DNA from 4 places in the Exiguobacterium sp. E17S genome. Region 1 is predicted to be linked to each of the others. Evidence: riboswitches for the same ligand, from Rfam matches in the RefSeq annotation. Region 1 holds a riboswitch; each other region holds the start of a gene.

What was found. A riboswitch is a leader RNA that binds a small molecule or an ion and turns the genes downstream of it on or off. The one in region 1 is predicted to bind S-adenosylmethionine.
Region 2: it holds a riboswitch for S-adenosylmethionine, as region 1 does, so the genes downstream of both, AC3B4V_RS10760 (2,3-diketo-5-methylthiopentyl-1-phosphate enolase) here and AC3B4V_RS13285 (amino acid permease) in region 1, are expected to answer to the same signal.
Region 3: it holds a riboswitch for S-adenosylmethionine, as region 1 does, so the genes downstream of both, metK (methionine adenosyltransferase) here and AC3B4V_RS13285 (amino acid permease) in region 1, are expected to answer to the same signal.
Region 4: it holds a riboswitch for S-adenosylmethionine, as region 1 does, so the genes downstream of both, AC3B4V_RS07475 (methionine ABC transporter ATP-binding protein) here and AC3B4V_RS13285 (amino acid permease) in region 1, are expected to answer to the same signal.

The regions. Positions count from the first base shown of each region.
Region 1 is NZ_JBYLRU010000004.1:173,529-181,029, reverse strand. It holds gene AC3B4V_RS13300 (GntR family transcriptional regulator) at 1-401, opposite strand, end outside; gene AC3B4V_RS13295 (ketopantoate reductase family protein) at 584-1,498, shown strand; gene AC3B4V_RS13290 (polysaccharide pyruvyl transferase family protein) at 1,703-3,169, shown strand; SAM riboswitch class I at 3,278-3,379, shown strand; gene AC3B4V_RS13285 (amino acid permease) at 3,457-4,860, shown strand; gene mmuM (homocysteine S-methyltransferase) at 4,835-5,770, shown strand; gene AC3B4V_RS13275 (MarR family winged helix-turn-helix transcriptional regulator) at 5,839-6,261, opposite strand; gene AC3B4V_RS13270 (CBS domain-containing protein) at 6,444-6,899, shown strand; partial or broken gene AC3B4V_RS13265 (MFS transporter) at 6,926-7,501, shown strand, end outside.
Region 2 is NZ_JBYLRU010000002.1:302,491-309,991, forward strand. It holds gene AC3B4V_RS10740 (arsinothricin resistance N-acetyltransferase ArsN1 family A) at 1-245, opposite strand, end outside; gene AC3B4V_RS10745 (1,2-dihydroxy-3-keto-5-methylthiopentene dioxygenase) at 370-906, opposite strand; gene AC3B4V_RS10750 (methylthioribulose 1-phosphate dehydratase) at 923-1,543, opposite strand; gene AC3B4V_RS10755 (2-hydroxy-3-keto-5-methylthiopentenyl-1-phosphate phosphatase) at 1,540-2,199, opposite strand; gene AC3B4V_RS10760 (2,3-diketo-5-methylthiopentyl-1-phosphate enolase) at 2,196-3,386, opposite strand; SAM riboswitch class I at 3,457-3,558, opposite strand; SAM riboswitch class I at 3,764-3,867, shown strand; gene mtnK (S-methyl-5-thioribose kinase) at 3,946-5,112, shown strand; gene mtnA (S-methyl-5-thioribose-1-phosphate isomerase) at 5,109-6,158, shown strand; gene AC3B4V_RS10775 (sugar ABC transporter substrate-binding protein) at 6,170-7,252, shown strand; gene AC3B4V_RS10780 (sugar ABC transporter ATP-binding protein) at 7,249-7,501, shown strand, end outside.
Region 3 is NZ_JBYLRU010000001.1:1,386,837-1,394,337, forward strand. It holds gene AC3B4V_RS07165 (peptidoglycan bridge formation glycyltransferase FemA/FemB family protein) at 1-406, opposite strand, end outside; gene AC3B4V_RS07170 (MDR family MFS transporter) at 590-1,768, opposite strand; gene mnmM (tRNA 5-(aminomethyl)-2-thiouridylate-methyltransferase MnmM) at 1,922-2,521, shown strand; gene AC3B4V_RS07180 (serine aminopeptidase domain-containing protein) at 2,572-3,276, opposite strand; gene AC3B4V_RS07185 (GNAT family N-acetyltransferase) at 3,355-3,843, opposite strand; gene metK (methionine adenosyltransferase) at 3,981-5,189, opposite strand; SAM riboswitch class I at 5,318-5,444, opposite strand; gene pckA (phosphoenolpyruvate carboxykinase (ATP)) at 5,679-7,247, shown strand; gene AC3B4V_RS07200 (EAL and HDOD domain-containing protein) at 7,371-7,501, opposite strand, start outside.
Region 4 is NZ_JBYLRU010000001.1:1,443,413-1,450,913, forward strand. It holds gene sufC (Fe-S cluster assembly ATPase SufC) at 1-296, opposite strand, end outside; gene AC3B4V_RS07460 (MDR family MFS transporter) at 430-1,680, opposite strand; gene AC3B4V_RS07465 (MetQ/NlpA family ABC transporter substrate-binding protein) at 1,760-2,593, opposite strand; gene AC3B4V_RS07470 (methionine ABC transporter permease) at 2,626-3,291, opposite strand; gene AC3B4V_RS07475 (methionine ABC transporter ATP-binding protein) at 3,288-4,310, opposite strand; SAM riboswitch class I at 4,388-4,492, opposite strand; gene AC3B4V_RS07480 (bifunctional cystathionine gamma-lyase/homocysteine desulfhydrase) at 4,550-5,716, opposite strand; gene AC3B4V_RS07485 (PLP-dependent cysteine synthase family protein) at 5,709-6,632, opposite strand; gene AC3B4V_RS07490 (S-ribosylhomocysteine lyase) at 6,629-7,093, opposite strand; gene AC3B4V_RS07495 (class I SAM-dependent methyltransferase) at 7,097-7,501, opposite strand, start outside.

The sequences.
Region 1 (7,501 bases):
AATTCATCGGCATCCTTGTATTTGATGGCAACCTTCATCATTTCGAGAATCTTACTGAGTTCCCGGACGAGTTCTGCCCGTTCGATTTTGACGAGTCGTTCGAAGACGAACGTTTCGATAAGTAGCCGGACATCATAGATTTCCTGAATGTCGCGCTCAGACAAACCGACGACGACCGCTCCCATCCGCTCGAGACGGATCAATTGTTCGGATGCAAGGACCTTTAACGCATCACGGACAGGCGAGCGACTGACTGAAAAATCAGAGGCTAATTTGTTCTCAGATAAGATGGTACCGCTTTCAATCCTTCCTGAAATGATGCGCATCCGTAGCTCGTGTGCGACACGATCTCCGGCGGAGGCTTTTGATAACCACTTCAAGGGGTATAACATTTCTGACATGGAATCACCTGATTTCTAAAGTGAGTATACTTGTATACAAGTTAGTATATACGTTTTTTTCTAAAATGCAAACGCTTAACTTAAAACGGATCGATCTACGCAGAAATCAGGAAATCGGTTCCAAATATGTTAGGGTGAAGGAGTAAGCAACGCACAGAACGGGTAAGGAGGAGATAGTACATATGAACATGTTAGTTGTAGGTGCAGGGGCAGTTGGAGGCTATTTCGGAGGTCGTCTTGCTGAGCAAGGGGAGCAGGTGACATTCCTCGTCCGTTCGAATCGATATGAACAACTACAAAAAACAGGACTACACATCACTAGTCCTCATGGCGATATGACGATTACGCCTCAGTTGATAACACGAGACATGCGACCGGATCGTGCATTTGATGTCATCTTGCTTTCAACGAAAGCCTATCACTTAGATGACGTCCTACAGGACATCGCGCCATTCGTTTCGAGCGAGACGTATATCATTCCTTTGTTGAACGGCATGCAGCACATTCGACGGTTAACAGAAGTCTTTGGAGAAGATCGAGTTTTGGGTGGTCTTTGCTTTATTGAGTCGACGCTTGATGCAGAAGGGCGCATTGTACAGACAAGCCCGTCGCATCGGCTGCTATTTGGTTCACGAACCGGTAAACCAACAGCGCGTCTAGAGAAAATCGCAGCGTGTTTTGCGAAAGCGAAGGCACCAATGAAGTATTCGATGCATATCATGGATGACATGTGGCAAAAGTATCTCTTCATTTCGACATTCGCGGGCGTGACGACGCTATTTCGCTCAGCAATCGGTCCGATTCGGAAAGAAGCTGTTGGACGTCAAATGATCCTAGACGTCATGGCGGAAGCGAAACAGGCGATGGAAGAACAAGGCGCAGTCTTTAATGACGATGTAGAAGCGGTCTTACTGAAGCAGATGCATGCAATGGAAGATACGATGAAATCATCGATGTTACGGGACATGGAAAAGGGTCAGCCCGTCGAAGTGGAACATTTTTTCAGTGCATTATTGAAGCCTGCTACGACTGATCAGATGTATGCCTTGAAATTAGTCGAAGCGAATCTACGCATGTATCTCGAAACGATTAGATAGTCACATTTTTCTATTTTAGAAAAATGATGGAGTGGTGCAAATGTTTCGTTTTGATGACGAAAGACCTGTTTCCCTTAGGAATCGTTGACTTCCGAAATAAAGTTCATCTATTCTTAATGAGATTGAAAAAAACTGATAATATATTTTTCCGTATTTTTTCTTGCAAGGACGAATGAAGCAGACGAGAGGGGAAGTTTATCCATTATGAAACGTATTATTATTCGTGCAGGTATGACACCATTCGAACAGTTCGATGCTCCTTATTTGATGAAACATAATTCCATTGGAGGAAACGTTGGAAATCTTATCTATCAATACAGTATCTTTCGGACGTTGATGACAGAAGGTACGACGATCACACCTGACTATTACTATTACGACGAAGAACGGGCAGACGAAATCAATGCCAACTTTGACCTTTATGTCATTCCGTTAGCGGACGCATTCCGAAAAGAATTCGTACCGACGTTACGGAAATATACACGTCTCATCAAAAAATTAAAGATTCCAGTCGTCGTCATCGGTGTAGGGTTACGTGCACCGTTTGAACCAGACTTAGATGGTGGATTCCCATTCGATGAAGATGTCAAAGCATTCGTCAGTGCCGTTCTCGAGCGCTCGAGCATGCTGGGTCTTCGCGGGGAGATTACGTCGAAATACTTAACACGTCTTGGTTTCCGCGAAGGGATCGATCATCGCGTCATCGGATGTCCTTCGATGTACGCGTTCGGTCGCGACTTGCACATCCGTGAAACGAACATCACACCTGAGTCGATGATTACGGTCAACTCGTCACGTTTAGCTCCACAAAACGTCCTCGATTTCATTACACGTGGGATGGAAGAGTATCCAAATCATTACTTCATTCCCCAGTGGATGAAGGAACTGAAGTTGACGTATACAGGGACGCACCCGATCGCAGATCTTTCAGTGACGAACTATCCGGTGAAAATGTCGGATCCTGCTTACATGAATGATCGGGTTCGTTTCTTCTTGAACGCACAGACATGGTTCGATTTCATCGGACAAGCAGACCTTAGTTTTGGTGCACGCTTGCACGGAAACATCACAGCAACGCTTGCAGGTACGCCGAGTATCCTCATTCCAAAAGATGCACGGATGCGCGAATTGACGGATTACCATCAGTTGACGCACATTTGGGCGAACGACATCACAGCGGATACACAATTATCCGACGTCGTAGCAAGCGCTGACTTCCAAAGTCCGGCACGTGTTCAAGCGCGTAACTTCGACAACTTCGTTGACTTCTTGAACGTGAACAATCTTGAGCATATCTACCAAGAGACGAACTATCCTGAGAATGTACCGTTTGACCGTCAAATGGCGCAAACCGAGTTGCTCCCACCAGTCCAACCGATCTCTGGCGTAAGTCTTGAGGAAGCAGTCGCTCGTTTTGAACGGTTCTTCCCGGAACAAGAGAAGAAGATTGCGGATGCGCAAAAACAAACAAAAGCACAATTAGCTGAAAAAGATAAGAAAATCAAAGCATTGCAGAAACAAACAGGAACGGCTCAAAAGGATCAAGAGATTGCGGCGCTCAAAGCGCAATTGGCTGCCCAAACGAAGAAAATGAAGCACCAGCAAGGAACATTGAATCGGAAAGCGGTTCGTGCAGCCTTGAAAACAGCGGATTTATTCGCCAAAAAATAAACCTCCAAACATTCCGGATCGATACGATGCGGAATGTTTTTTTGATAGGAGTATTCTGAATTGTGTTGACAATTTGAAAAAGACTTGATAGGGTTAGGAACAATTACATACTTATCCAGAGAGGTGGAGGGACTGGCCCTATGAAACCTCAGCAACAGGTCGAAAGATACTGTGCTAATTCCTGCGGGTGCTGCACCCGATCGATAAGATTTCCGAATTGTCGACCGACGCATCCGTGAGGATGCGTTTTTTGTTTGAAATAGGTGGAACGAGGAGGAAATGGATTCATGAAAACGAGCGGAGCATTTCGACGCAAGATGGAATCACGTCATCTGATCATGCTGTCGTTAGGTGGTGTCATTGGAACAGGATTATTTTTAAGTACAGGTTATACGTTGGAACAAGCAGGACGCGTCGGAACGATTTTATCGTATTTGATTGGGGCCGTCGTCGTTTACTTAGTCATGTTAAGTCTCGGTGAACTCGCCGTGCACATGCCGGAAACCGGATCATTCCATAAGTACGCAACGAAGTACATCGGACCCGGCACCGGTTATACAGTGGCCTGGCTCTACTGGCTGACGTGGACGGTCGCCCTTGGTTCAGAATTCACGGCAGCAGGCATTTTGATGCAACGTTGGTTCCCGTCGATTCCTGTATGGGTGTTCAGCGCATTGTTCGCTGCGATGATCCTCGTTATCAACGTCTTGAAGGTTCGCGTGTTTGCTGAAGTCGAGTTTTGGTTTTCCGCCATTAAGGTCGTGACGATCATTGCTTTCATTTTACTCGGTGCGGGAGCAATCGTCGGCTTCATTCCACTGCAAGATGGTAGCCCGGCTCCATTCTTTTCTTCGTTAACCGAAGGCGGGTTGTTCCCAAATGGCGCTTTCGTCATCTTCATGACGATGCTTGCCGTGAACTTTGCTTACTCGGGAACGGAATTGATCGGTGTCGCAGCGGGTGAAGCAGTCGATCCGAAACGGACGATTCCGCTTGCGATCCGGACGACAATCTTGCGACTCGTCCTCTTCTTCGTCGGTACGATCATCGTGTTAGCCGTCTTATTACCAACGGATGGGAAAGGTGTACTCGAAAGTCCGTTCGTCGCCGTGTTTGAACGAATCGGAATTCCCTACGCAGCAGACGTGATGAACTTCGTCATTTTGACAGCGATCTTGTCGGCAGCGAACTCTGGACTTTACGCCGCCTCTCGGATGCTCTGGTCGCTTGCGAACGAACGCATGATTTCACGATTCTTCGCCCAGGTGACGCCAAGTGGGGTTCCACTTCGAGCCGTATTGTTCAGCATGCTTGGCGGAGGACTTGCCTTGCTGTCTAGCATCTATGCAGCAGGAAGTGTTTATATCGCGCTCGTCTCGATTTCCGGTCTTGCTGTCGTCGTCGTTTGGATGAGTATCAGCGTTGCCCAGTATCGCTTCCGGAAGCAATTTCTTCGTGAAGGGCATACGGTCGACGAATTGGTCTATCGCACACCACTCTTTCCATTCGTACCGATCGCCGCTTTCGTCGTTTGTTTGATTTCCTTGATTGGTATCGGATTTGATCCGACACAACGAATTGCCTTGTACTGTGGTATTCCATTCATCGTGATCTGTTATGTCGTTCATGCGTTCACGAATTCTTCTCAGAAACGGAGTGTTGAAGATGTCCCGAATCAAAAATCCAGTTGATCAACGATTACAGGAAGTTCCCTTTCTCATTTTAGATGGTGCCCTTGCAACCGAACTTGAACAGAAGGGATTCGACCTGAACGACCCGCTTTGGTCAGCACGTCTCTTAATCGAAGCACCGGAACAGATCGAACACGTCCATCGTGACTACTTTGAAGTAGGTGCCGATGTTGCCATCACTTCAAGCTATCAAGCAAGTATCGAAGGGTTCAAGCAACGTCATATCACGACAGAGGAAGCACAGTCGCTGATTCGACAAACGGTCACCTTGGCGCAAAACGCACGCACGCGTAGCGGAAAGAGTGACGCATTAATCGCAGGATCAGTGGGTCCTTATGGTGCCTACTTAGCAGATGGTTCTGAGTATCGCGGTCATTATGGAGTGTCAGCAGATGTGCTAGAAGCCTTCCACAGACCACGGATCGAAGCATTGATTGAAGCGGGGGCTGATCTGCTGGCATTTGAGACGATTCCGTCGCTCGAGGAAGCTGTCGTGTTGTTCCGGATTCTCGAAGCGTATCCGGAAGTGTCCGCTTGGCTGACGTTCTCGCTTCAAGATGCGACACACATTAGTGAAGGAACGGCACTTGCGACGTGTATTGAAACGGTCGGACAACATCCACAGCTCGCAGCAATCGGTGCAAATTGTTTTCCGGCATCTTACGCGACCGACTTTATTCGTCACGTCAAGGCGTTGACGGACGTGCCAATCATCGTCTATCCGAACTCCGGTGAGGTTTATGATCCGGTCGCAAAAACATGGTCGGGTACGAATCAGTGTACGTCGTTCCAAACCGTCGCGAAGACATGGTATGAGGCAGGGGCACGATTGATCGGTGGTTGTTGCCGAACGTCACCTGAACACATCGCACAAATTCGTTTGGTTTGTCAGGTTTCTCATACATCATGAAGAATGACGAAAAAACGGACGCGAAATCGATTGATTTCGCGTCCGTTCCTTTAAATGGTGTGATTTCGTTACCGCTCGCGCAAGGCACGGTTGAATTGTTGCAATAGACGTCCAAAATCTTCGGCATCGTCCGATGGCCAATCCGTCAGGAGACGTTCGATGCTCGCGAGGCGCGCTGTCCGGTAAATCGTGAGCTCTTCTTGTCCTTTATCCGTAATATGATAGAAGAAGGCACGACCATCTGTCGGATCTTTTACTTTTTCCACAAGTTGCTTCTGATCGAGCGCTGCAGCTTGGCGGCTGACGGTCGAGACATCAAGCTGAAGTTCACGGGCAAGTGTTTTGACACCGACGTTGCCGGAATCCGCTAGTTGTCGCAGTAAGAGGTAGGAAGCACGATCTAAATTGCGATTGTCTGCCGTCGCTGTCGTCAAGCGCCGGATCAGGATTGCTAACTCCAATTCAATGGTTTCGAGTGCTTGTTGAGACATCGGGTATCTCCCCTTTCAAAAAAGTCTCTCTGTCCCTCATGATTACCCAATGTGGATAAGCTGTCAATGCGAAAAGCAGGAGGCTTGACAGAGTTGTAGTTGTATTATACAATCATTTTTGTTCTTTTAATTGTATCATACAACTTTTTCGTATGAGAAACGAACGACAAAGGAGAATTCAGATGAAAGCTTATGAGTCGATGAAACAAGAGGTCATCACGGTAAACGATACAGATCTGATTCGGACGGTCATCGAACGATTCATTCAATCTGGTATTAGCGGCGTTCCTGTCATCAATGCCGATCAGGAGGTCGTTGGGTATATCAGTGATGGAGATATCATGCGCGCGATTGGAAAACACAAGGACATCATCGTCGATACATTCTTATATGTAGATGTCATCAAAGGAGACGAAGAAGATTATGAAGACCGGATTCGTCATATCTTGAATCGACCTGTCATGGAACTGGCACGCCGAAAAGTCGTAACTGCGGACGCTGACACAGAAATGGAAGAGATTGCAGCAACGCTCGGCGCAAAACGGATCAAAAAGCTTCCAATCCTTAAAGCAGGACGGCTTGTTGGGATCATTAGTCGAGGCGACGTCATCCGCCATTCGTTTAAACAGTTCATGTAACACATCCAATAGAAAGAAGGGACACTATGGCACTTGCTGAAAAAACAACGACGCTTGAGCCGGAAACGGTATTAGCAGAGAGCAAACATGGATTATTCCATCAACCAGTTGCTGTCTGGGCAGTCTTTTTCGCCAGTATCACAGCATTCATGGGAATGGGGCTCGTCAATCCGGTCTTACCGACGATTGCCGAAAATTTAGAAGCGTCAAAAAGTGAAGTAACGCTCTTATTTACAAGTTATAACGCCGTCATGGCATTCGCGATGTTGATTACAGGCGCTATCTCATCACGGATTGGTCAAAAAGGAACGTTGATGCTCGGAATCGCCGTCATCGCAACCGTTGCTGGTTTTGCTTCACAAGCAGACAGCATCTGGACGCTCGTCGCGTTACGCGGTGGTTGGGGACTAGGGAACGCCTTATTCGTCGCAACTGCACTCGCTGCGATTGTTTCCTTATCGTCAGGCGGAACAGCCAAAGCGATCATTTTATATGAAGCAGCCGTTGGTCTTGGGATTTCGATTGGACCATTGTTAGGTGGAACGCTCGGTTCAATCACATGGCGCGCCCCGTTCATGGGTGTTGCGACAATCATGGTTATC
Region 2 (7,501 bases), on a different contig from region 1:
ATCTCACCGACGGATGCGTAGACAGGACGCGGATTATACGGATCGAGGGAAATGAAGCCGAGGACACCTGTGTCATCTTCAGCGACATAACCGGCATATCGATCGGTGCGTTCCGCATACCACTGGGTCATGAAGGATAAGTCCTTTTGGTCGGTCTCAAGCGTTGCGATCCGATCTTCAATGCCTTCGTTATAGATGGCGAGAATCGCTGGTAAGTCGTGTTCCGTTACGGGACGAATATGCATGACGCTCACTTCCTCATCGCTTTTCCTTCATTATATCGGTTACGTGTCAATGTAGTGATATGTTTGTGCGATAAGAAAAGCGCTGATTTCCTTCACATAAAGGAAATCAGCGCTTATATCGTTCTTAAGAGACCGTTGACGTCTCGTTTTCATAAATCGGAACCCAGCCGTCTGTCGTGACGAAGATCCGAACAGCAACGACTTTACGATCGTCTTGAAGCGTAAAGTAGTGGCGTGTGTTAACAGGAACGGAAATCAAATCACCAGGATTGAGTTCGATGTTATAGTAGCCGACTTCTTCGTCTTTGATCGCGAAGACGCCATGACCGCTAACGATGAAACGAACTTCATCATCCGTATGGTGATGTTCTTTCTGGAAGTTGACGAGTAACTCATCAAGGTTCGGTGTCGTATCCGAAAGTGAGATGATATCAGCTGTCTGATACCCACGACGTTCTGATACGTCTTTGATTTCTGGAGCAAACGTATCGAGAATCGTTTGTTTGTCTGCATCCGTCAGTGTGAAGTTCTCAACGAGAGGCGCTGGAAGTTTCGAAACGTCCCACTGTTCGTAAAGAACGCCGCGTGACGCGAGGAAGTCAGCGACTTCCGTTTGATCCGTATACCGTGTGTTTGTTTCTTGGAATAAGACTGTTGCCATGAGATGATTCCTCCTTTTAATGAATGGATTGACGGCATGATTGCAACGTCAACGTGTAATTGAATAAAAACTCGAAGGCTTCGAGGTGTTTCTTTGCTTCAAAGGCGGTCGGTGCCCAGACCGTGATTCCGTGATTGCGGATCAGGACGGCACCACTGTCCGCTGTGACATGCGGTGCAAAAGCAGCGGCAAGCGTCGGAATGTCCGCATGATTCGGAATGATCGGTACCGTGACCGTCGCATCCTCTTCCCAGTGTCCGAGTGCCTTGATGATTTCTTGACCGGAAAAGGTGATGCTGCCTTGATCGCCATAGAGTTCCGAAATCACATTGTTCGCAATCGTATGGACATGCAGAGAACAACCGGCGTCCGTTCGATTGAACACTTCGACATGGAGCAATGTCTCAGCGGAAGGACGCCCGGATTGCTCACCAATCAATTGACCGGTCGCATCGACATGAACGAAGTCGTCAGGAGTCGTCTGCCGTTTATCTTTTCCGCTTGCCGTCACAAGGAATTCAACCGGGACACCGGACGTCCGAATGGCGAGATTGCCACTCGTACCAGGGAACCAATCGCGCGCCGCAAGCTCTTGTTTGATGGCGCGTAGCTCTTCATACCGTCGCATGAATGTCATGTTGTCACCTCCGCTCGCGTTAAATCATGAACGATATCGTGGAACGTCTCAAACGGTGTATAGGCGATATCGTTCTCTTCACACAACGTGATCAGATAATCACGGGCATAGACACGATCCGCTTGTTTCGCGAGTTCGAAGTCCGTCACCGAGTCACCGATGACGATGATGACGTCATCGTCTTTGCGCAATGCCCGGGCAACGGACGTTTTACAACAGCCGCACCCGTTCGTGCAATGGGCATCGCAGGCGTTTGGCCAATCGATATGGACGAATGGACCACTGAAATCGGCGACGTTACAGTAAATCTGTTCTTGTTCAAGGAATGGCGCTAAGATCGGTTCGACGAAAAAGTCCATTCCACCGCTGACGATCGAAAAATCGATTCCTTGACGACGACTGTACTGAAGTAACTCCGAAAATCCGTCGCGAATGACTGCACGCTCCAACAAAAAGTCAAGATAGGCTGTTTTTCCGTCAGACGGCAGAAGTGCGAACATTTGCCCGACACCACTCTGAATCGATAGCGTTCGGTCGAGTACGCCGCGTTTCAACGGTTCGAAGTCACTCGCTGGCGCAAATTGTTGCATGAGTGCGATGATGTTATCTTGCGTCGTCACCGTACCGTCGAAGTCACAAAGAATCCGTACGGTCATGACTTGATCCCCCAAGCGTCAAGGGCGATCCGTAATTCTTCATGACGCGATGCTGCCGCCGATAGGGATTCATTTGCGAGTGCCGCATCGAGTGCCTGGCGGAAAGCAATGACACCAGCCGCAGCACCTTGCGGATGACCATGTACGCCGCCGCCGGCGTTGATGACGGAATCGATCCCGAAGTCTCGTACGAGTTGAGCGACGAGTCCAGGATGAATACCGGCTGAAGGAACCGGGAAGATTGATTTCGTCTGACCGAGACGGGTCGCTTCGACCGCGATGCCACGGGCGACATCCTTTGGTAAAGCGACATTGCCGTAAGGAGACGGGAATAGCGTCAAGTCTGCTCCGGCAGCACGCGGTAATGTGCCGAGTAAGACAGGGGCTGCGACTCCGTGATTCGGGCTAGCGATCAACGCACCGCTATATGCCGGATGATTGAAGATAGGAACGTTGATTTCCGGATCACTTGCCAGTTCACGTAAGACATCGAGTCCGTATGTGAAGGTATTCAGCAAGAAAGCAGTCGCTCCAGCATCAATCAATCGCTTGGCTTGATCCTTGAGCGTAAAGACGGGACCGCTGAGTGTGATCGCATATAACGCACGTTTACCGGTCCGTTGGAAGTGAGCATCGATGACCTCACGTCCGATCCGTGCCCGGTCAATCGTCGGTGTCAACGGATTGTCGTATAGGATCTCATCGTCTTTGACGAGATCAATCCCACCAGCGAGTTGTCCTTCGAGTTGATCACGAAGGAACGATAAATCGCGTCCGATGACTCCTTTGAAGATGCTCATTAATAATGGGCGATCTTCGACACCGATCAAGGAACGGACCCCTTCGATCCCGAATTTCGCACCTGGAAAGTCCGACGTAAATGTATCGGGTAGTAGCAATTCCGTTAGTTTGATTTCACCGTCGAGTGAGAGTTTCCCGAAGACGGTCGTCAGAATCGCAGAAAAGTCGCGCGATACGTTATGTTCCGGGTAACGAATCGTGATATATCCTTTGCCATCGCGCTCTTCGGTATGTACGACTTCCCCTTTGAACGAGGCGAGTTGTTGTTGTTCGAGATGATTCAGTTCCGTCCAAGAACCGACTGTCAGACCAAGCGCGAGTTGTTCAGCGCGCTGCTCGAGTCGATCACGGGCAGTCAATTGATAAGTAGCAGTGATATAAGCCATGTCTTTCCTCCTTCAACAAAAAAATGGTCTCTCGTCAGCGACAAGAGACCATGAATGATTCGAACGTGGACTCTTATCTGTCAGCTTAGTAGCTGCAAGAATTAGCACCGTGCCAAAAGGTCGGTTGCTGCGACATCGTAGGGCTTGTCCCTCCGTCTGCTCTTGATAAGAATTGGATGAAATTGTGAAATCTAATTGCAATTTTTACATGAGAATCGCCACTTGTCAAACTATTTTTAGAAAATTTATTTTTTTGAAAATACTCTTTCTATAGATGACTTAAAAATGATATCCGTTTCTGCTTGATTTCGATTTGACAGCGAGGAAGTCGATTGCGTAAGATTCAAATCAATATCACACACGACAACTACATACGACTCTTATCGCGAGTTGGCAGAGGGAATTGGCCCGATGACGCCGCAGCAACCGACCACTGGGCACGGTGCTACATCCAACAGACGTTTCGTCTGAGAGATAAGAGGACGCAGTGACTTTTCTGCGCCTCTTTTCGATGACGAAAAGAGGCGCTTTTTCGTGTATCACATAGGGGGAAACTGAGATGACATATAAAGCATTCACAGAACAGGACGCGATTGATCGTGTTCGGACATTAGGACTGATCGGCGATGGAGCCGTCGAAGCAGAAGAGATTGGCGACGGGAACCTCAACCTCGTCTTTCGGATTCGAGAAGGCGAACATCGCTTGATTTTAAAACAAGCATTACCATATGCGAAGGTCGTCGGGGAGAGCTGGCCGTTATCGCTCGAACGAGCGTGGATCGAGCAATCCGCACTCCGTGAATTCGCACGGCATGCCGTACCGTTCGTGCCACGTGTTTTTCATGCTAGTCATGAAGAGGCGTATACGGTCATGGAAGATCTTTCACATCTGACGATCGTTCGAAGCGGTTTACTCGCAGGTGAACAGTATCCGTTGCTTGCGGAACATATCGGTTCTTATCTCGCTCGGACGTTATTTCATACATCGGACTTTGCGCTTGGTCCGGTTGAAAAGAAACGTGTCGCCCGAACGTACTACAATCCAGACTTGTGCGACATCACGGAAAAATTAATCTTCACGGATCCGTTCCATGACGCGGAGACGAACGAGATTGAAGCCGGGCTTGAAGAAGAGGTGGCATATTTATGGGCAGACGATGAGTTAAAACGCGAAGTCGCAAAACTTGAAGCGCTCTTCATCACAAAAGGAGATGCATTGCTGCACGGCGATCTACATACAGGAAGCATCTTCGCCTCGGTGACGGAAACGAAGGTCATCGACCCTGAATTCGCCTTTTATGGTCCATTCGGATTCGATGTCGGACAGTTCATCGCCCACTTATTCTTTGCAGCATACCCCGATTATTCAGCACTTCGTGATGCCCGGATTCGCGACATCGACACGTTCTGGCTGACATTTGCTTCAACGTTCCGTGCCTTATGGGAACGGGAAGCCGTCGAACCATTCCGGACATCGGGGCTCGTCGACGATGTATTGAGCACGATCTTGCAGGATGCCCTTGGCTTTGCCGGTTGCGAATTGATTCGGCGGACGATTGGTCTTGCACCGGTCGCTGATTTAGAATCAATCGATTCAACGACGGAACGCTTAGAGCGGAAACGTCACGCTCTTCGTCTAGGAGCGGCGTTAATCAAACGCCGTACAGAATGCCGGACATTCGATGATTTACGAAACTTTGACGTAACGGAGGAACTCAGCCGATGACTACATTCGTTCAAAGTATCCGTTACGAAGATCGTATCTTGACGATTCTCGATCAGACACGTCTACCGCAAGAAGAGCACTATGAAGTCATTGCTGATCTCGCGCAAGCGGTTGAGGCGATTAAACAACTACGTGTCCGGGGCGCACCTGCGATCAGCTTATTCGGTGGATTCGTGCTCGTTCAAGAAGCGTACCGCTTTGAAGCAGAGCTACCGGTCTACAAGCAAGCCTTGCTTGAGACATCGGCGACGTTACTCGCGACACGACCGACGGCCGTCAACTTGCGAAATGTCCTCGATCAATTGAATCCAATCATTCAAGACGGGACGTCGGTAGAAGAGATTCGCGAACGGTTGGAAAAACGGACGGTCGCCTTATACGACCAGGATGCGCAGACGTCACGTCAAATCGGGATTCATGCACTGGAATTGTTCCAGTCAGGCGACCGGATCCTAACGATTTGTAATGCTGGATCGATTGCGACCGCTGCTTATGGAACGGCACTTGCGCCGTTCTACATCGCAAAAGAACGCGGCATCGAATTATCCGTTTTTGCGAGTGAGACGCGACCGTTACTGCAGGGAGCACGATTGACGACATGGGAGCTGCAACGTGCCGGCATCGATGTCACGTTAATTACGGACAACATGGTCGCCCATACGCTGAAAGAAAAACAGATCGATGCGATCATCGTCGGTGCCGACCGCATTACACGAAACGGAGATACCGCGAATAAAATCGGGACGTTCCAATTGGCATTGCTCGCGCAAGCTTTTGGTATTCCGTTTTACGTCGCAGCACCGCTCTCGACGTTCGACTTCTCGCTCGTTTCCGGAGACGCGATCGAAATCGAAGAACGTGATCCGCAGGAAGTGACGACTGTCCAAGGTGTCGCGACAGCACCGGAAGGCGTCGCTGTCTTCAACCCGGCGTTTGATGTCACACCACACACATTGATCACGGGCATCATTACCGAACTTGGTGTCATCACGCAACCGAATGAAGAAACGATTGAACAATTAACAGGGCTTCAACCCCTCGGATAAGGAGATATGTCATGAAAAAACTAGCTTACGCCGTCCTAGCACCGGCACTGTTACTAGCGGCTTGTGCGAATGGAGAAGCCACGACGACGAAGGTCGTCAAGGATGTACCAAAAGGGGTTCAATCGGACGTCAAGATCGCCGTCATCCGCAACCTAGCATCGGACGACCATACGAAACAATTCCTTGATGGCGCACGAAGTGAAGGCGAAGCGCTTGGCTTTAAAGTCAGCACGTTCATTTCGGAAGGTAACGACGTCAAGTTCAAGGAGCTGGTCGCGCAAGCGATTCAGCAAGATTATGATGGGCTCATCATCTCGCATGGTAAGGAAGACTACGCCTATGACATGATTAAACCAGCGGTCGACAAAGGGCTGAAGGTCGTGACGTTCGATACGGTCACGAAGAAAAAAGGAACGACGTTAAAAGGTGTGACGGAAACATTCCAAAACGATCATCAACTCGCGAAGCTATCGCTTGATGAAGTGACGAAGGTGACGGACAAAAAGCCGGTCCGTGTCATCAAACTTTGGTTCGGACCAGGTTTTGCCCCGCTCGATCGTCGTCAGGAAATCTATAAGACGTACGAAGCAGACGGTAAGATCAAAACGCTTGAGACGGTTGGACCGACAAACTTCCAAGATGTCCAAGGGGATATCGCAACGAAGATGAATGCGATTCTCGCGAAATATCCGAAAGGAAGCATTGATGCGGTTTGGGGAGCGTGGGACGAAGTCGCAAAAGGGGCTTACAAATCGCTCAAGGATAATAAACGTCAAGAAATCCCGCTAATCTCGATCGATGTCTCGAATCAGGATATCAACCTGATGCGTGAAAAAGGCAGTAACTGGGTCTCGACGAGTGCGGTGGATCCATTCTTGATTGGACAAACGGACATGCGATTACTGGCTAAGAAAATCGCTGGCGAGAAGACACCAGATAGCTTTGATCTCGACGCGAAACTCGTGGAGCAGAAGGCGTTGAAGCAGGATACGACGATGTACAATCTCGATACGATCATCAAAGGATGGAGTACATCGGACAAATTCAATGAACCGTGGATGGACCGGTTGCGTGACGTCCATAAAAAACAATGACGTCTACCAATCATCACTTGAAGATGACTGGGATTTCACTGGCGTTTCCAGGAGTGCAAGCCTTAAAACAAGTCTCGTTTGAAGTGAAATCCGGTGAAATCCACGCGCTTGTCGGTGCGAATGGTGCCGGTAAGTCGACGTTGATGAAAGTCTTATCCGGAGCGGAAACGGCGGACGAAGGAACGATCCGTCTCGACGGGAAGGAGTTGTCCATCACGTCACCACGTGATGCGAAACAGATTGGAATCG
Region 3 (7,501 bases), on a different contig from region 1:
TCGTATGACGGATGAAGGAGACTTTCGTCCAATCCCGCATGAAGCGTTCATTACCCGTCAATGGATTAAAGCGAATCATTTCCGAGACGATCGCTTCTCGCTTTGCCCACCTTTCAAACAATAAGCGTGCATGCTGCATTTCAGTCGCAGTCAGTTGACCGATGATTTCCGGTCCACCATAGCCATACGGCGTGATGAGATCTGAATAAGGCGTATCAAAAATCCGGCGCTTTAAAAAGGGATAGAACAGTGTTCCTGCATCACCTTCATAACGGAATAGCACCGCTTGCTCAGACGGTCTAGCGTTGAGCGTGACATATTGGTGACTGTAGAAGATATCAAGAGGCTGTTGCTGTACGTGTGTCGTCCAAGTTGCGGCATCTGTGATGAATTGACACCTTTCCATTCGTGCACCTCCAGTCAAAAAGAAGCAACGTTCATATGACCTTTCTTTTTCAAGTTCTTGATTAAAAAGTACCCGTTTCTTTGCCGAAATATTCCATATTATTAAATGTTTATTTTATGATTTTCGAACGAATGACGTAACAAAAGACAGCGGTCATAATGTCCGCTGTCTTACAGATGATGTTCATGATGTGATTTTTGGAATGGCACGAAGGAAGACGACGCCCGCTAACAGAATCAATCCAATCAATGTCAAGAAGACCGCTGACATACCAGATAAATCGTAGATCAACCCTCCAACGGTCGGACTGATCATTCGCCCCGCTGAAGCAGCAATATTGACGTACCCTTGGAATTCTCCTTCTTTTCCGATTGGCGCGAGTCTCGCTGCCATGGCAGGAACCGCTGGCCAGATGAACATTTCACCAATCGTCAGGATGATCATCGCGACGAGGAACATCTTGAATCCTCCTGCGAACGGAACGATCAGATAAGACAAGAGGAAGATTCCTGTACCGGTCATCAATTGTCGCTTTAAGTCATCTCCAAACCAACGAAGAATTGGTGTTAGTAAAGGTTGTGCGAACACGATGAGTGCTCCGTTAATCGTCCAAAGAATCGAGTATTCGGAAATCGTGACACCGAGCGATTTCGTATGTACAGCAAAGGTTCCTTGCCACTGTACATAAACGAACCAAAGTAAGGCATAACCAATCGAGACGAGCAACATCGTCCGTGCCGCACCGCGTGCAAGGGGTGTGCGTGTCGTTTCGATCTCGTCATGCACCGCATGCATCCGCGCCGGTGCCTGAATCCAGGACAAACCAACGAACAAAATGATGGCAAAGGCGATGTAGAGGACGAGATTGGCGATGAAGATGTACTGAATCGAAAAGGCAGCGATTTGACCGCTGACAGCTGTCCCGAGCGCTACACCAACGTTTTGTGCGACATAGATCGCATTAAAGGCACGACGCCCGCCTTCAGGCCAAATGACACCCGTCATCGCGTAGATCGTCGGAAAAACCATCCCACCGACGAATCCAATCAATCCAAGCATCGCGACGTATCCGAGGTACGTCTGATGAAACAGCAACAAGCCGACGGAAGACAGGACAAGTCCGATGACACTGATGACAAGCGTCTTCTTGCCACCGAGACGGTCAAACGCTTTTCCACCTAAGTAGTTTCCGACGATTGCTAAGGCCGAGTTGACGAACAACGCCATCCCTGCTTTTGTCATCGACTCTCCTAGATATTCATGAATATATAATGTATTAAACGGCCATAAAAAAGAGGATCCCGTCGTATTGATGGCCATCGCAAGGACGAGGATCCAGACCGCTTTTGGTAATTTTGGCATACCTGTGGTCCTCCTATTTCATTCTCAACCTTGCCACTTTACGCAATCCGTCCCCTAGCTGTCAAGCCACTTCGCTTTTCGTCAACGAATCAAAAAATGATATAATGCAGAAAGAATCTTGCACATACTGAACCATTACTAGAAAAACAGATCATAGGAACAGGAGTCTATGCCATGTCACTTGCCCGTGTACTACCTTATACGAAACAATTACTCGAGTCCGTTATCGAACCCGGAGACTGCGTCGTCGATATGACTGCCGGAAATGGACATGATACACAGTTTTTAGCAGAACGCGTCGGTCCAGAAGGTCGAGTCCTTGCGTTCGACGTCCAGGCACAAGCCATCGAGGAATCGACTCGACGTCTCGACGAAGCCGGAATGTTAGCACGCGTCGACCTTTATCATGAAAGCCACATCCATGTCGGTGCCCGTCTTTCGGACGAACAACGTCCTGTTCGTGCCGGTGTCTTCAATCTCGGCTACCTGCCTGGAAGCGACAAATCGATCACGACGACAGGTGAAGAGACGCTCGAAGCACTCGATGCCCTCCTCCCGGTCCTCGCTCCCGGCGGTCTTGTCGTCCTCGTCGTCTATCACGGTCACCTGGAGGGAAAACGGGAACGCGACGCTGTCCTCGATTACGTCACAGCCCTTGATCAGCAAGATTATGCCGTTCTCCAGTACCGTTTCTTGAATCAACAAAATCATCCCCCGTTTATCATCGCGATCGAGAAAAAAGTACGCGGATGATGGGACACAAAAAAGTGATGCCCCTTTTTAGAGGCATCACTTTTGTTATTTCATTCTTCAACAAGCTTAAAGAACAACATTAATTTTTCTGCAAACCGTGTGTTCAACCGTTCGAAACTAAAATGCGGAAATCCGTGTAGACGTTGTAAGTAAATCTGATCGCCACCCATTTTCCGGCATACTTCAAGCGTCAACTTGACGTCTGCGAACTGATCGTCCGGTGCATAAAAACAAGCCAAGTTCACACGCGGCAGTTTTTTTCGTTCCTCGTCATGTACGACGATCTCTTCTTCGATTTCCCGGTACTGTGCATAGGTCAGTTCACCGATGCGAACGGTATCTTCCGTACTTTGACCAAACGGCAACGTACCGAGTGGCGCATCGGGCCGGAAACGATCGAACGCACTTGCAAAGACTTGTTTGACGCCTCCGAGTTGTTTTGACGGATGCCAATCAAACAACGGTGAAATGAACGCAAGGCTTGCGACCGGTAATTCATATTCTTGCAACAGACGATTGACGACGAGTGCGCCCATGCTACAGGCAACGATATGAATCGGTAGCTTGCGTTTCCCGGCTTCACGTAATGCTTCTTTTAACAGTTGACCATGCTCTTCAAACGAGATGCGACGTGGTGCGTCGACAAGTAATACTTCATACTCTCGTTCGAGTACCCGAATCAAGGCTTCACTCGGACGGGCACGCAGTTGTAACGGATAGACTAATACGATGATTCCTGTTGGTTGTTCAACCACAAACTCACCTCTTCACTTCATACTTCCTTTTTACGATACCTTATTTCAAACGCACACGAAACCGTCCCAAGACGGATTTCATGAGGCGACATGGCGAAGACGAATGACAGATTCTACTTGCCCAAAGACTTCTTCCGTCATCTCACTGAGTTCTTCAAAACCGAATGAGGTTAAGAACTGACGTGCTTTATAGTTACGTGCCTCCACGTATACTTCGAGTGGGACGGCTCCTTGTCGTTCGAGTTCACGGATCAGCCGTCGCCCGATGCCGTTTTGCTGATATTTCGGCAAGACGTACAGACGAATGATCTCCCACGTTCCCTCAACATCAACAGCATGAATGAAACCGACGATTTCCTCATCGATGATTCCGACATAAAAATACTCTCCCCGTGCTTCTTCCGCCGTCCGGATCGCACGAACGACTTCTTCTTGCGGATACGCCTCCTGCACGAAATGCGCTTTCGAACGTTCGGAATAGATTTCTGCATACGTATCCAACCAAGATGTGACGGCAATGTCATGAATACGTCCTGCATCAGCTGGAATAGCTTCGCGTATTTCCATAATCGGAACCCCCCTTTGTATTCATACGAATCGACTCATGTACTTTTACCCTCTTCTAGAAAAAACATTCGTTTCCTGCAAAGTTCCCCGTAAACAAAAAAGTCCGAAAACCCGCGTAGGGTTCTCGGACTTTTTGATTATGCGAAACGTTTTGCTTGTTCTTCAAGAACTGCTGCTTTATCTGTTTGCTCCCATGGAAGCTCAACATCTGTACGACCGAAGTGACCGTATGCAGCTGTTTGACGATAGATCGGACGACGGAGATCAAGCATGTTGATGATTCCAGCCGGACGAAGATCGAAGTTTTCAGCAACCAATTCGACGAGTTGCGCTTCAGGAAGTTTTCCTGTACCGAATGTGTCAACCGCGATTGATACTGGGTGCGCGACACCGATTGCGTACGCGAGTTGAACTTCTGCTTTATCTGCAAGACCTGCAGCAACGAGGTTCTTCGCGACGTAACGTGCTGCGTATGCAGCTGAACGGTCGACTTTTGTTGGATCTTTACCTGAGAATGCTCCACCGCCGTGGCGTGCGTATCCACCATACGTATCAACGATGATCTTACGACCCGTCAATCCAGCATCTCCTTGTGGTCCGCCGATGACGAAACGACCAGTTGGGTTGATGAAGAATTTCGTTGCTGCGTCGATGTATTCAGCCGGGATGACCGGTGTGATGACGTGTTCTTTCAAGTCAGCTTGGATTTGCTCAAGCGTGACTTCTTCTGCGTGTTGTGTCGAGATGACGATTGTATCGACACGAACCGGCTCGTTGTTCTCGTTGTATTCGACCGTGACTTGTGTTTTTCCGTCCGGACGAAGGTAGTCGAGTTGACCGTTTTTACGCACTTCTGCCAAACGGCGTGCGAGACGGTGTGAAAGCGAGATTGGAAGTGGCATGAGTTCTGGTGTTTCTTTCGTTGCGTAACCGAACATGAGACCTTGGTCTCCTGCACCGATAGCATCGATTTCTGCATCAGACATGCTACCTTCACGTGCTTCAAGCGCTTGGTCGACACCAAGAGCGATGTCTGCTGATTGCTCATCGATTGATGTCAATACAGCACACGTGTCTGCATCGAAACCGTATTTCGCGCGTGTGTAGCCAATTTCACGAATTGTCTCACGAACGACTTTTGGAATGTCGACGTAAGTTGATGTCGTGATCTCACCTGCAACGAGAACAAGACCTGTTGTGACAGAAGTTTCTGCCGCAACACGTGCGTTTGGATCCGCTGCGAGGATTGCATCAAGAATTGAATCCGAAATTTGGTCACAGATTTTATCTGGATGACCTTCAGTGACTGACTCCGACGTGAATAGTCGGCGATTAAGGTTTGTCATGTATGACCCTCCCAAAAAAGAATTTGACGGTGTACTCATTTCCCCTAGTTGAGTGGGACGGTAAAATGAAAAAAACCTTTCCAAGTCCAAAAAATGGTCAGGGAAAGGTTGTGCGTTCTTCCTTTACCCTCTTATCGTTCGAAGTGTTTACTTCGCTTCAGGAGAGCACCTTTTCCCTCATTAATATGTGAATTAATGTAGGACGGTTGCCGGGTTTCTTCGGGCCTTGTTCCCTCCACCTGCTCAGAATAAGAGTATCCGTTACGAATTACATGATATAAAGTTGTACCTACTCTGTCAAGCAAGGTTTCAAATTCTAGTCGAAACTTTTTGAAAGAGATGTTAAACTGTTAATGCTGAAAGCGTTTCCAGATAAATAGAAATCAGCACCAGAAAATGATTGCTCTCTCTTTAGTATGTCATATATAATAAATGTGTCATACTAAATTCAGTGAGCCAAAACCAACGTAGGGGAAAGGTGGGGTCAGGATGCCGATGACGGTCCTGAATATCGAAGAACTACTCAAGAAAGAGCATGTGTTCAAACAACTATCTGTTGCTGAACTTGTCGAACATGCGATTCGAAACGAAGAAGGTGTCCTTGCTGAGAACGGCGCATTATCTGTAGAAACGGGGAAATTTACAGGTCGTTCACCAAAAGATAAGTTCATCGTCCGTGATTCTTCCTGCGAGTCTCACATTGATTGGGGTCATGTCAACCAACCAATGGATGGAGACAAATTTGAACAATTGTTGCAAAAGGTTCTTCGTTACATGAACGAAGCCGATCAGCTCTACTACACAGAAGCTGCTGCTGGAGCAGATACGCACTTCACCCTTCCGGTCCGTGTGCTCACACAATACGCTTGGCATAACCTGTTTGCCAAACAACTTTTTTTACGCGAGTATCCTGAAGTGGCTGCCTTCGAACCGTTCACGGTCGTCTATGCGCCACATTTCAAAGCAGATCCTGCCGTTGACGGAACGAACTCCGAGACGTTCATCGCGATGTCGTTCGAACACCGGATCGTCTTGATCGGTGGAACGGAATACGCGGGAGAAATCAAAAAATCCATCTTTTCCGTCATGAACTATCTCTTGCCACAAGAAAATGTCCTTTCGATGCACTGCTCGGCAAACGTCGGACACGAAGGCGACGTCGCCTTGTTCTTCGGTCTATCCGGTACTGGTAAGACCACCCTGTCAGCAGACGATAGCCGTCAATTGATTGGGGACGACGAACATGGTTGGTCGCACGACGGTGTCTTCAACATCGAAGGTGGATGTTATGCAAAGACCGTTAACTTATCGCGTGAAAAAGAACCGCAAATCTTTGACGCGATCCGTTTTGGAACCGTCCTTGAAAACGTCGTGCTCGACGAAGCCCGTCATCCTGATTACGATGACACATCGTTGACGGAAAATACGCGTGCTGCTTATCCGATCACTGCAATCGATAATATCGCTGTTCCGTCACGTGCTGGTCACCCGAAGACAATCGTCTTCTTGACGGCTGATGCTTACGGTGTCTTGCCTCCGATCAGTAAATTGACGAAAGAACAAGCGATGTATCACTTCCTATCAGGATATACATCAAAACTCGCCGGAACAGAACGCGGTGTCACGGAACCGGAAGCAACATTCTCAACATGCTTCGGTTCACCGTTCCTTCCACTGATGCCTGAAAAATATGCGACGATGCTCGGCGAATTGATTGATCGTCATGGTGTCACTGTTTATCTCGTCAACACAGGCTGGACAGGTGGTGCTTACGGAACAGGTAGTCGCATGAAGCTATCGTATACACGGACGATGGTCAATGCTGCCGTCAACGGCACACTCGCAACGATTCCAACAGAAGAACATCCGATTTTCGGACTTCATATGCCACTTGAAGTTCCAGGTGTTCCAAGCGAGTTACTCAATCCGGTACGCGTCTGGTCGAATCCGGACGAATACGACACACAAGCGCGGTCACTTGCTGAGAAATTCCAACACAATTTCCTTCGCTTCGAAAGTGCGACGGATGCGATCAAGTCAGCTGGTCCACGCCTATAAAAAAGAGCCTTCGGGCTCTTTTTTTATGTTTAAAAATCGGTAAATCTCTTAAGAAATTAATTCATGATCAACAAAAAAAGAAGTGCACGTTTTTCTCGATCAAGAAAAACATGCACTTCACTTTTAGTCTAAAACAGAATCCGTTTTTTCTTGAATATGTGTTTCTTTTTGCTTGAGCCACACCTGACTTTCTGCTAGTAGCGCATAGGAACGAGTAAGCGAGACACCTAAACGTTGACTGAGTAGTTCGAACT
Region 4 (7,501 bases), on a different contig from region 1:
TTCGTGACACCACTGATTTCGCTTGGGTACTGCATTGCGAGGAACATACCCGCTTGTGCGCGCTCATCGACTTCCATGTCGAGGACGTCTTCGCCGTCGAGTGTGACTGAACCAGATGTCACTTCGTACGATGGGTGACCCATCAATGCTGATGCGAGTGTTGATTTACCTGTCCCGTTTGGTCCCATGACCGCGTGGATTTCCCCGCCTTTGATTTCCAAGTTGACGCCTTTCAAGATTTCCTTGCCGTCGATCGCGACGTGTAGATCTTCAATCTTCAAGTGTGAAGCCTTCATGTTAGAATCCCTCCATCTATTCATTTCGTGACTGACGATTCAGAACACGAGCGTTACTAATTTAGTATCATTCTAATCTTAAAGAAACATCGCGTATTATTCAAGCGTCATCGCTCGTTGATTTTTCTCAAAATCATGCGTTTTGTTGAGAATCATTCGAAAGTTTCACCGGTTCCTCGAGTTCCTCGATCGTCGAAGCCCGATGAATCCGTTGTGACAGTAAGAGCAGTGGTATTCCGAATAATGTCAAGCCCGCTAATATCCCGAAAATCGGTAACGGACGGTCCGCTCCATATAAACTTAACAAATGTCCTCCGGCGATCGGACCGATTGATTGCCCGATCGACGTCAAGCCCATCGCCCCGAAATAGCTACCCCGTAATTCTGGCTTCGCGAACCGATCGGTCAAGATATCAGTCATCGTGAACATCATGACTTCCCCGCACGTGAAGATGAACATCGCAACGATCATCAACCAGATCGCGTTCGCATTTCCCATGATGAACAATCCGATCGCAACAGTCGCAATCCCGGTCGTGATCGAGACGAGCGGTGACGTCTTCATACCAAACTTCATGATCGGATATTGAACGATCAAGACGGTGATTGCATTGATCGTGATTAAGATCGCATAGAGTGTCTTCCCGCCTTCAAGGAGTGACGTCTCCGTCAAGAACTGTGGCAAGGTCGAGTTGAACTGGCTGTAGCCGAAGACCCCGAAGATGATACCGGCGAGTGCCAGCGTAAAGGCGATATCCGTCCGCAACAGACGAACCGTTGCTCCAAACGAGACCTTTTTCCCACCATGCGTCTCGGTGATCGGATGGCGTTTGAATAAGATACCGATCATCACCCCGTACACGATATAGACGAACGCCGTGATGTAAAACGTCGCGGACGTGTTCCCTGCACTCAGCAGTAAAGCGATTCCCGGTCCGATCGCTGCTGCGATGTTGATCATCGCGTAACGGATATTGAAGACGAACAACCGGTTCGCTTCATCCGTCGTATCACTGATCAAGGCACGAGCAGATGGCTCGAAGATTGAGCGACAGACCCCGTTCAAGGCACTGAGCGTAAAGAATGCCCAGAACGTCTCGACTTGTGCCAGCGCAATGAAGACGATCGCGAATCCGATCGTTCCGGCAAGCATCATCGCCCGCCGTCCATAACGGTCCGACAAGGTACCACCGATGAAACTCATAATGAGGCTGGCGATCGCTGAGATACTGAGGACCCAGCCGACATCGACCGGATCAAACTTCAGGACGGTCGTCATGTAGATGGCGAAGAACGGCATCGTGATGAACGTTCCGAGACGCGAGAAAAACGTCCCGAACAAGACCCCGAGTGTCAACGGATGCAGTTGACGAATGCGTTGCATATGATTCCCCCTAACCCCTGTTTCAGACAAATGAAAAGCATCCTTCCATTATATAGGAAGGATGCCGGTTTCGGTGAACTTATTTGCTGACTGGAACGACTGCACCTTTGTACTTGTCGAGGATCCAATCTTGGTTTTTCTTCTCGTGCAGAACGTCAAGAAGTGCTGTGACACGCTTGTCTTTTTCATCGCCGTCACGTGTAACGATGATGTTGACGTATGGTGACGACTCATCTTCTGAAGCGATCGCATCTTTCAACGGGTTCAGACCGTTATCGATCGCGTAGTTCGTGTTGATGAGGACGGCGTCGCCTTCATTGTTTTTGTAAGCTTGCGGAAGAAGTGATGCTTCGATGTTCGTTTTGAACTTGAGTTTCTTCGGGTTCTCTGCGATATCACCGAGTTGTGCATCTGTCGTTTTACCATCTTTGAGTTTGATCAATCCTTCATTTTGAAGGAACGTCAAGACACGACCGCGTTCCGCGACGTTTGAGCTCGTTAAGATCGTTGCACCGTTTGGCAACTTATCGAGTGACTTGTATTTCTTCGAATAGATACCGAGTGGTTCAACGTGGACACCACCTGCGTTCGCGAACTTATATGATTTGTTTTCTTTCTCTTGTTGCTCAAGATACGGTACATGCTGGAAGTAGTTCGCATCGATTTCTTTTGAAGCGAGTGCTTTGTTCGGAAGTACGTAATCTTGGAACTTCTTGATTTCAAGCTTGTAGCCTTTTGCTTCGTATTCTTTTTTAACGTGCTCAAGAATCTCAGCGTGCGGTACGTTTGAAGCACCAACGACGAGTGTCTTGTCGTCGCTACCTGATCCTGATGATTTTTCGCCACATGCAGCAAGGCTGATTGCTAAGACGGATACAGCAGCAGTACCTACGAATTTTTTCCAAACTTTCATGAATGATTCCTCCAATATGAATAAAATTTGAATTAACGTTTATCGATCGCACGGATCAGCAAATCACCAATGATTTGGATGACGAAGACGATCGCTAAGATTAAGAGTGTCGCAATGACGATGACATCGTTTTGAGAACGCTGGAATCCTTCGATGAAGGCCATGTCCCCAAGTCCACCTCCGCCGACTACTCCGGCCATTGCCGTATAACCGACAAGTGAGACGAGTGTGACCGTGATACCAGAAACGATGGCAGGCAACGCTTCCGGGATTAAGACTTTATAGATGATTTGGAACTTCGTCGCCCCCATCGATTCAGCTGCCTCGATGACACCTTTATCGACTTCACGTAACGCGAGTTCAACCATCCGACCGTAAAATGGTGCAGCACCGAAAATCAGTGCCGGTAATGCTGCCGTTGGTCCGAGGAACGAACCGACGATTGCTGTCGTAAATGGAATCAATAAGATCAGTAAGATGATGAACGGAATCGAACGGAAGACGTTGACGATCAAGCTCAACACTGAATAGAACGCCCGATTCTTGAACAATAACTCTTCGTTTGTCGCATACAATAGTAAACCAATGATCAAACCGAGAACGAATGTCGAAACCCCAGCGATTGCCGTCATATAGACGGTACTGCCTGTCGCTTCCCACACCATGTCCCAATCTAGGTTGTCAAAGAATGAAATCATCGGTGATCCACCTCCACTTCAACATCACTGGCTTGAAGCTTCGTGATGACCGCTTGTGTTGCTTCTGTTTCCCCGATCAACTGAATGAACAGTGTACCGAGTGCCCCTTCCTGTGATTGACCGACGTTTCCGCCGATGATGTTGAACAGGACCGGTGAATCCTTCATGACTTCCGCGAGGATCGGGCTTTCCGCTGTCGATCCGACGAACGTCAACTGAACGATTTTTCCGGTTGGGTACCGTTCGCGTAGTTTCGCGAACGTCAACTCGTTTTCCGAAGGCGACGTCAATTGTTTGACGAACTCCTTCGTCATCGCTTGCTTCGGATGACGGAAGACCTCTGCGACCGGTCCTTGCTCGACGATTTTACCGGCTTCCATGACGGCGACCCGGTGACAGATTTTTTGAATGACGTGCATCTCGTGTGTGATCAAGACGATCGTCAGTTTCAGTTTTTCATTGATGTCAACGAGTAACTCAAGGATTGAGTCCGTCGTCTTCGGATCGAGTGCACTTGTTGCCTCGTCACATAAGAGAACGTCTGGGTTCGATGCCAGTGCCCGAGCGATACCGACACGTTGCTTTTGACCACCCGATAATTGCGACGGATAGGCTTTTTCGCGTCCGTCTAAACCAACGAGTTGGATCAATTCCGCGACTCGTTCCTTGCGGTGTGCTTTCGGGAAGCCACCGAGCTCGAGTGGGAACATGATGTTCTCTTCGACCGTCCGTGACCACAGTAAGTTGAAGTGTTGGAAGACCATCGAGACATTCTTGCGGACGCCTCGTAATTCTTTTGGTTTTAATGATGTCATTTCAACACCATCGATTTGGATTGAACCACTCGTTGGTGCTTCGAGCATATTCAGTAATCGGATCAGGGTCGATTTCCCTGCTCCGGAATAACCGATTATTCCAAAAATTTCACCGCGCTCGATTGTCAGATCGACATTCGCGACGGCTTCGACCGCTCCGCGCTTTGAGCGATAAATCTTTCCTACGTCTTGTAAACGAATCACAACTGTCCCTCCTAAAATAAAAAAGTGCGCGCGTTTTAGAGCAAACGCGCGCACTTTTCAGTACACAAAACCATTTGCTCTCATCTCCCAGACTTTTGTCTGCTGGAATTAGCACCACTTCGGATTAGATCCGCGGTTGCCGGGTTTCATCGGGCCAGTCCCTCCACCACTCTCGATAAGAGTTTCGGTATTAAGTTTGTAGAATATATTCTGAATATTAGCAGGGGTTATTTTTGTTGTCAAACAGTTTTTTCAGAAACTTTTTCGAGGAACGTGAAAGCACGTGTTAAGTCTTCTTTCAAATCTTCTGCGTCTTCAAGTCCAACTGAAATCCGAACGAGACCGTCCGTGATACCGAGTTCTGCCCGACGTTCTGCTGGGATCGACGCGTGCGTCATCCGTGCCGGCACCGAAATCAGACTCTCGACGGCACCAAGACTTTCAGCAAGTGTGAAGAAGTGTGTCGCCTCGACGAGTTTTTCTGCGTTCGCTGCTGAACCAACATCAAAGCTGATCATCCCACCAAATCCAGTCGCTTGTTTCGCTTGGATGTCGTGACCAGGATGCGATGCAAGTCCCGGGTAGAAGATGTTTGAGACAATATCTTGCGCTTGTAGGAACGCAACGAGATCATGTGCTGTCTCTTCGATCGCATCCATCCGGATACCGAGTGTACGAAGACCACGGACGAGCAAGAAGCTGTCTTGCGGTCCAAGTACGCCGCCTGTCGAGTTTTGGATGAAGTGAAGCTCTTCGCCGAGCGCATCATCTTTGACGACGACAAGTCCAGCGACGACGTCCGAGTGTCCGCCGATGTATTTTGTTGCACTGTGCAAGACGATATCTGCACCGAGTGCGAGTGGTTGTTGATGATATGGTGTCGCGAACGTGTTGTCGACGACGAGTTTAAGATCGTGACGTTTGGCGATCGTTGCGATTGCTGCGATATCCGTAACTTTCAACAACGGGTTCGTCGGTGTTTCGACGTAGACGATCTTCGTGTTGTCTTGGATCGCTGCTTCCGTTGCCGCAAGGTCCGTCGTATCGACGAATGTCACTTCGATGTTGAACTTCGGTAAGACGCGTTGCATCAAGCGGAACGTACCACCATAGACGTCATCTGTCATGACGATGTGGTCGCCAGACTCAAGCAAGTGGAAGACGGCATGAATCGCTGCCATCCCAGAACCGAAGGCAAAACCACGTGCGCCGCCCTCGAGATCCGCAATCAATCGTTCGATGCTCGTCCGTGTCGGGTTCGCTGTCCGTGAGTATTCGTATCCGTCCTTAAGTTGACCGATTTTATCCTGCTTGTATGTGCTTGTTTGATAGATCGGAGGTGTGACGGCTCCTGTTGCCCGGTCGACACCTGTTCCTCCATGAATCAATGCTGTCTTCTTACGCATGAGTTTCGTCCACCTTTTCAAAGATTTGTTGGCTTAAGTAGCGTTCGGCACTGTCTGCGAAGACGGTGACGATCGTACTGCCGGGGTGACGCTTCGCGATATCAAGCGCAGCAACGAGCGCTGCACCTGCTGAACTACCGACGAGTAATCCTTCGCGAGCAGCGAGTGTATGAACCGCGTCAAATGCATCACGGTCAGAAATCGTATGAATCTCGTCGACGAGTTCACGCGGAACGAGACTTGGCCATTTTGCTGTTCCAATGCCTTCTGTCTTATGCGGACCGGCTGGACCACCATTTAAGACGGAGCCTTCCGGTTCGACGATTGCTGCTTTTGTACCGAGACGTTGTTTTAAGAAGTCCGCTGTTCCGGCGAACGTACCACCTGAACCACAACCGGCAACGAACCAGTCGATGTGCGGCAAGTCCGCAATCAGCTCAGGACCGAGTGTCCGCTGATACGTGACTGGGTTCTCTTCGTTTTCGAATTGTAACGGAACGTAACTGTTCGGAATTTCCTGACCGAGTTCTTTTGCCCGGTCGATAGCCCCTTGCATATCGAGTTCAGTCGGCGTGTTGACGACGGTTGCGCCGAGTGCCCGCATCAACGTCTGCTTTTCCTGACTGAATTTTTCCGGAACGACACAGATGACTTTGAGATCGTATTTTTTAGCGGCGAGCGCTAAGCCGATGCCGGTATTCCCGGCTGTCGGCTCGATGATCGTACCGCCTGGTGTCACATGTCCGTTTTCGATTGCTGCATCAACGAGTTGAATGCCAAGGCGGTCTTTGACGCTGCCCCCAGGGTTCATCCATTCGAGCTTCGCCAAAATGCGCGTACCAGCAGGCAAATCGAATGAAGTGATCTCGTAGAGTGGTGTGTTTCCGACGAGGTCGCGGACGTTGTTCGCGATCATCCGAAGACGATGTCCCATTCATCACGACCGGCAAGCATTTTCTCGGCATAGTGCTTCGCTCCTTTGAGGTCATGTGCGCTCGCAAATCCACATTGGACTTCGTTTTGCGCTGGAATCTCTTCTGCTGCGAGGACGTCTTTCAACGTCTTCTCAACGAGTTCGCTCATTTTTTCGACCGAGTCGAAGTTCATCATCGCCATGTAGAAACCTGTTTGGCATCCCATTGGCGAGACATCGATGACATCATCCGAGTAGTTACGGATGTTTTCAGCAAGTAAGTGCTCGAGTGTGTGCATCGCACGCATCGGCATTTGCTCAACGTTTGGTTGCGTGAAACGAATATCGTATTTGACGACTTGGTCGACTTTACCTTCTTTATAACCCGCGACGCGGATATAAGGTGCTTTGACTTTCGTATGATCCAGGTTAAAGCTTTCGACGTTCATTTTTTGAAGTGCCATGATTTATTCCCCCATTTTCTCGGCTTCTACGAGCCAGACGAAGTGATTGTATTGTATAAATTTAACAGTGAATCCTCGTGCTGTAAACAATTCTTCCATAACTGGAACCAACGGGTAGAACTCGCGTTCGAGATCTTCCGCTAACGCATCAAACCCTTGAGCACGTGCTTCACGAATCGTTTGCAGGCGTGCCTCTTCTGAGACGAACATCGTATCCGCGTAGACGATTTTTCCGTCTGCCGGTAAATGTGATGCCATCAGTTCGATTGCTTCTCCCTTTTCCTCATCTGTTAGATGATGAAACGCATACGTCGAAACAAAACTGCGTGCTTCCTTCGCCTCGAACGAGAGGAAGTGACCGTCTTGTACATCAAGTGACGGAATCTTTTCCGTCAGGATTGCCCGCAT